2 regions of the Leptolyngbya sp. PL-A3 genome follow, and region 1 is predicted to be linked to the other one. Evidence: predicted binding sites of a transcription regulator. Region 1 holds the regulator's gene; the other holds the start of a gene.

Region 1 (3,426 bases):
ATGTTTGCGACAACAATTTTTTACAACGCTTTGCGCTTGAATCAGCCACGGTTGTTTTTGTGAGAGCCGCGCTCCGCGCGGCTCTCACAAAAACAACCAGATTTTAAGCGCTTGAAAAGCGCTGTAAGGGCGTAAAAACGACGATCGCACACACCCAAAAACCATACTCCATTCAGCCATGCCTTAAAACGATTCTGTACTAAAAAGGTCCTGTCCATTTTGGCGGGCTACCAGGTTCACCACAATCGGGTTAGGGCCACCCGTTAGGATCGGAGTTCTAGAGCGGGCTTGCACCTCGACCACACCACTCAGTTCTTGTAACGCCTGGAAAAAGCGACCGACTGTTTCGGGCTGCCCATCAGCGATTTGCAACTGGGTGTCGGTTAACACCCCGGCCTGACGCATGCGGAATTGAGCGGTGCGAATCAGAATATAGTATTGCTCGGTAAGCTGGGCTGCGGTGAGCCGCTCAGGGCTAAGATTGGAACTGGCCAACACGGCATTGCTGGGGAATAGCAACTCATTCAATGCTGTTGAAATAAAGACTTGAATACACGCTTCCCCTGCCAAAATACAGGGCTCTCCCACCACGTAATTACCCGCTGAGAGCACCTGCACGACGTATTCCTGGCGATCGCTCAATTGATTTAGCAAAGACTCCACCTGATTTGAGGTGACGGCTAACACCTGACGATCGACAGTGGTTGTACCCGGAATGAGCCGTAGCAGAGCGGCCCGGTTCGCGTTTTGGAGTAACTCCCGCACGACCTGAGGTGCACTATCGGGGTCAACAATTCGGACTAGATTCGCGCTCAACGGCTGGTTACGAAGCAATGCCACATTCCCCTGACGTAACCCCTGGAACTCGCGATCTAGATCTGCGATTGCCTGAGTCAAAATTGTGCGCTGAGTTTCCAGCGTACTCAACTGAGCTTCCCGTTCGGCAATCTGACGGTCGCGTTCGGCAATCTCCTGTTCGCGTTCGGCGATCTCCTGTTCGCGTTGGGCAATTTGCTGGTTGCGATCGCGCTGCAACTGGTTGATCTCGCTGCGTAACTGACGGGCCTGTTGCGTGACGCTCTGGAGCAGCCCGCGGGCCTCCTGGAAGCTGGCATCTACCTGTTGCAGCTGAGCTTCGGTGGAACTTAGACGTTGGCTCGTCTCCTTGAGCCGCTGCTCTCGAGCCTGGCTCTGGGCGATCGCCTGCTGTAACTCTCGATTTGTCTCCTGAAGCCGCCGCCGCGCCTGTTGCTGTTGTCTCAATGCCAAATCTCGCTCAGACTGAACCTCCTCCTGCTCCGTACGGGCCTGATCCAACTGTTCCCGAGCTGTCGCCAGGTCATCCTGAATCTGCTCCAGCTCAAAAACCCCTGTCCGTAGCTGATCACTGATCGCAAACAAGATACCAAAGGTCACCGCCGAAATCACGATACCCGTCAGGATAGTAATCAGGGTGGCCGTCTGCCGAGGCCGCAGGTTGAACAAACTGAGACGCGCTTTACCTACACGCATCCCAAGGCGATCGCCCACCGTGGCAATTACCGCCCCTAAAATCAAAATTGCTGCAATTAATACAAGCCCCGTGGTCATTCCCGGCTCTGTCTAATACAGCTACAGCCTACTGCATTCTGCTGAGTGTTTTGCGTGTAATTACGGGATGTGAAACGAGACTCTGTCAGGGAAGGGTGCAGTGCATCTTTCCTCAACGAAAAACAAAATTTTATGGAGGAGGGTTGTTTCACAGCCCTCCTCCATAAAATTGGGTTACGTAAACTGCTGGCTCAACGCCACCGGGTTGTAAACCGTAATTTTTTTCTTGTGGATTGAAATCATCTTGTCCGTCCGGAGTTCCCCAAGTAGGCGGGTAACGGTGACGCGGGTAGACCCGATGGCCTCGGCGATCGCCTGGTGCGACAACTTCAGGTCGATGGTGATCCCCTCCGGGGTCGGCACGCCAAAATCCCGGCAGAGAATGAGCAGGAAGCTGACCAATCGCGATCCCATATCCCGGTGGGCCAGGGTTTCAATCATCATTTCTGTTTGCAAAATCCGAGATGACAGACCCTTTAGCATCAACATAGATAGCTCTGGGTGCTCTTTCAAGGCTTTTTCTACCTGTTCGATGGGCACTGACAACAGTTCTGCGGGGGTAAAGGCGACAGCATGGTAAAAGCGATCGGCCCGCTGCCCAGTAATCAGTGACAACACACCAAACACACTATTTTCCCGTAGCAGCGCCACGGTGATCTCTTCCCCGGCTTCATACACCCGAGACAATTTGACTGCACCCTTCAACAAAAAGTACACACGCTCTGCCGGGTCTCCGGGGAAGAAGATGGTTTTGCCACGGTCGAAGGTCTCCACCATCGGCGGGAAAACACCACCACTTAATTGACGAAAGACATCCGCCAGAGGCTTATCTTGTGCCACAACCATTCCTCTCGTCCTGCCTAAACCGTAGTGAGGGGGCTAATCAAATCCTGCTTCAAGTCAGCAAAAGTTGACCGAATCATGACTTTAGAACACTTAAACTAACTTTAGAGCTAGTTTTTGTATCGAAAATTACGTTACAGAGCGAACTACCTCAAGTTACACCCCTGGTGCCCAAAAATATTGCCGTAGATTGGCTGCGATCGCATTATTTGCCAGAAGACAGAGGCCATAGACCTGAACCATGAGATTCACTTAATAGTGAATAATATCTCGTCAGAGTGTATTCTTTTATTAAAACTAAATTTTGAACGGATTAAATAACAATGAGCTATCTCTCCATAGCACTTTGTTATTTCATGTCTCTCCCAACCCAAAAATCAAATTTTGCTGCTGCTTTCTAGCGGCAAAATTAGGGCTCTGAATTGGGTGAAGTACGCAGCCAGTAGTAAAGGGAAAGGTTGGGCGTAAAGCACTCAACCTTTCCCTTTACTACTGGCTTGATGTGACAGCCAGAAAAGCGAGTTCCCGAAGTCTCCTCTCCGCCCCCTATCGCGACGATCCCTCTTTCTTGTATTCTGAAGGGCGCTTTATATTCCATACCTCCTCATTCCCATGCTGGATTTAACTGGAAAAAATGCCCTCGTAACTGGCATTGCCAATAACCGCTCCATCGCCTGGGGCATTGCCCAGCAACTCCACAAAGCGGGAGCCAACCTTGGCATCACCTATTTGCCCGACGAGAAGGGCCGTTTTGAAAAGAAGGTGGGAGAGCTGGTTGAGCCTTTGAACCCCTCTATCTTTGTTCCTTGTGACGTTCAAAACGAGGAGCAGGTGGTTGCCGCCTTCGACACCGTGCGCGACAAGTGGGGTCGTCTTGACATTCTGATTCACTGCCTGGCCTTTGCCAACAAAGAAGACCTGACTGGCGACTTTAGCAATGTCTCCCGAGGCAACTTCAATCTGGCGATGGAAGTCAGTGCCTACTCCCTGGTG
Region 2 (3,426 bases), on a different contig from region 1:
CGGCTCCGGGAGATGAATGTCGAATTCATCGAAGTCGATAAAGGCGTCAAAGATTTTTCGGGTGTAGCAAAAGGCGATGTGGTGATCCTTCCCGCCTTTGGAGCCAGCGTGCAGGAAATGCAACTGCTGAACGATCGCGGCTGCACCATTATCGATACGACCTGCCCCTGGGTTTCCAAAGTGTGGAACACCGTTGAGAAGCACAAGCGGGTAGAATACACCTCCATTATCCACGGCAAGTACAACCACGAAGAGACGATCGCCACTAGCTCCTTCGCTGGCACCTATCTGGTAGTGCTGAATCTGGAGCAGGCTCAGTATGTGGCAAATTACATTCTGAACGGGGGCGATCGCACTGAATTCCTCGCCAAGTTCAAAAACGCCCATTCCAAAGGATTTGACCCCGATCGCGACCTGGAACGGCTGGGAGTGGCTAACCAAACCACCATGCTCAAGAGCGAAACCGAGCAGATCGGCAAGCTCTTCGAGCACACCATGATGAAGAAGTACGGCCCGGAAAACCTCAACGACCACTTCCTCGCGTTCAACACCATCTGCGATGCCACTCAGGAACGGCAGGATGCCATGCTGAATCTGGTGGAAGAAAAACTAGACCTGATGGTGGTGATTGGCGGTTATAACTCTTCCAACACGACTCATCTGCAAGAAATCGCTATTGAGCGGAATATCCCCTCGTTCCATATTGATAGCAGCGATCGCATGGGTCCCGGCAATCGCATCGAACATAAACCCCTGGGGCGCGATCTGGAAGTCACCGAAAACTGGCTTCCTTCTGGCCACCTGACGATTGGGGTAACATCCGGAGCCTCAACTCCTGACAAGATCGTGGAACAGGTGATTGAGAAGATTTTGGAATTGAAAGGGGCAATGGCGATCGCCTGAGCTACCATTTCCTGAAACTACACCCTGTTGTAAAACTGTCTGAAAGGATTTTTTTATATACGAAGCGCACGAAAAAGATAACTTCTGAAACGCTTCTAGTAAATGAAGCCGTTGATACTCATCAACGGCTTCATTTATTGGATGTCTTCTATTGCTTCGCAGGCTGCTAAGGGTAGTGGGCGATCGCGCATGAACAAAGACTAATCACGCACGGTTTCAAGCATTTTGCTGGAAAAATAAAAAACTTTTCTAAGCTTTATTTCTATGGTAATTAACCTCAGTTCGGGATAAGCTGAAGTGCTCATTTTGGCGTGCGCTTTGCGCACGCCAAAATGAGCGTTTTCGAGTGCCGCGCAACGCGCGGCACTCGAAAACGCCCTTAACCCGAACTCAGGTTAATTAGATTCCCTAAAACGGCTGTTTCTAGCCGTCATTCTTCCGATTCCTATTTTTAAATATTGGTTTTACTTGCCATTATTTGCGCCATCTGCCAATGAATTTATGATTGGTTTTAATAGGAGAATCTATTGATCTTCTCGTAATACTGGAAAATGTTCAGGAATTAGTATGAATTGTAGCGGTAGAAACAAATAGATCATAAAGCTTTGGAAATAATTGAAGTCTGATTTGATTGGGTATTCAAAAGCTTGATAGCCTGCATTTTTCCCATAAAACTGTGAGAAAAATGGGCTCCAAACACTTGCACACCTACATTTGTGCTTTAGCTGAGTCAAGTAAGTATCCACACAATCAGAGTTAACGATCTAATTTTTTCACCTGAATATTTCTATGCCGCGTCGTCGTGATTTTCTTCTTGGCAGCGCCGCTGCTGCTGCTGCTGTGTCTGTCTTGCCTAAGGCTCGTGCTCAAGAAACCGCGCGGCCCGAAATGGCTGCCCTACAGGAAGGCTACGTAGGGCAGTATCAGGGAGGCGTCTATCTGCTCCCAGCTACGGATGAAACGGTGCAGTGGGGTTGGTTCAATAATGCTGAGCCACCACGGGCCCGGATCAAATCGGGCGACACGATTATTCTAGAGACGATGATGGCTTCCCAGAATCAAATTCTGCCGGGAGTCTCCATTGAGAAAATCACAGAGTTGCGGGTTAATTACCCTGGACGTGGCCCTCATACCATTACAGGGCCTGTGTATATAGAAGGGGCAGCCCCCGGCGATACCCTGAAGGTCAAAATCAATCGCATCGTTCCCCGCACTTATGGGGCAAACTGGAATTTGCCCGGAGATCTGAACCTTGGGCAATTCCCCAGCGTCTTCACTGAACCCCAGGTAAAACACTTTTTCCTGGATCTGAATCGGAATAAAACAGAATTTTTACCCGGTATTGAGTTACCCGTGCGCCCCTTCCCCGGCATTTTGGGGGTAGCCCGTGCCGAGAGTGGCCAGTACAGCACGGTACCTCCCGGCCCCTTTGGCGGCAACCTGGATTGCCGCGAATTGGTAGAAGGTACAACGATCTACCTGCCGGTTTTTGTGGATGGAGCGTTGCTGTGGTCGGGTGATTCCCACGCCGTGCAAGGAAACGGTGAGATTAACCTGACTGCCATTGAATCGGCCTTTAATGAATTGAATCTGACAGTCGAAGTGATTAAGGGCAAAACCCTGAGTTGGCCTCGCATTGAGTCGGATACCCACTGGATTACCCTGGGCTACGATCGCGATATGAATATTGCTCTCGACATTCTGCAAGAGGAAACCGTCAAGTTTCTCGCGGAGTGGAAGGGGATGCGTGCCTCAGAAGCACGGCGCTATATGGCAACCTATGGGGACTGTCGGGTTGCAGAAGTCGTGAACCAATTGAAAGGGGTGTACTGTATGCTGCCCAAGGATGACGATGCACGTCCCTTGCCTCCCAATCCTACGGCTGATACCCGTAGCAGCTATGTCACCTACGCCGTTGATGCCAATGGCATGGAGGCCATGAATAAAGCGGCGATGAGCCTGATTGAACGGATGCAGGCGGAGAAGGGTTTGAGTGCGCTGGATGCTTACGCGTTGGCGAGTTTGGCGATGGATGCTCGCATGGGTGAACTGGAACCCGGTGCCAAGCACATTCACTGTTTAATGCCAAAATCCCTGTGGGTGTAAAGGATATTCGTGCCTGCTTCTTGGGTAGTTGAAGTGTGATTATCAAAGTGCGGTGCTTTACGCCGCACTTTTTTAGTCGCAATGCTGCGAATCACTACGAAGGCTTAATTTTTTACGGGAAGTCGACTTGTAGAAAATAGAAGATTTTAGAATCAGTTCTAACTTTAAACAGACAAATCTACTAGAAAAATCACGCTACCATTCACCGAGAGCGCTCGTGGTATTCCGCTAATGTAATTTCTGCGTTAAAGAATTCGTTTGGGAAAATGGATTGGCGATCGCTAAATCTGTCCTCAAACGCGATCCAAAATCACGTGAGGAAACAGGGTTATGGATGCTCGGACTACAAAAGGTGCCCTGCTGATTGTGGGAGGTGCTGAGGATAAGGAGGGCTCCTGTACTATCCTGCGGGAGTTT

What was found. The regulator NtcA, encoded in region 1, controls nitrogen genes in cyanobacteria. The targets are predictions, from matches to a motif close to TTTGTANNNNNNNNTACAAA.
Region 2: NDI52_RS05725 (acetamidase/formamidase family protein) is a predicted target of NtcA. The motif match lies at 1,475-1,494, and genes of this name have one in related genera.

What each region holds. Positions count from the first base shown of each region.
Region 1 covers NZ_JAMPLB010000012.1:90,569-93,994, forward strand. Annotated here, with positions in the region: gene NDI52_RS11865 (DUF3084 domain-containing protein) at 184-1,590, opposite strand; gene ntcA (global nitrogen regulator NtcA) at 1,765-2,436, opposite strand; gene fabI (enoyl-ACP reductase FabI) at 3,046-3,426, shown strand, end outside.
Region 2 covers NZ_JAMPLB010000004.1:253,757-257,182, reverse strand. Annotated here, with positions in the region: gene NDI52_RS05730 (4-hydroxy-3-methylbut-2-enyl diphosphate reductase) at 1-903, shown strand, start outside; gene NDI52_RS05725 (acetamidase/formamidase family protein) at 1,693-3,009, shown strand; gene NDI52_RS05720 (cyanophycinase) at 3,340-3,426, shown strand, end outside.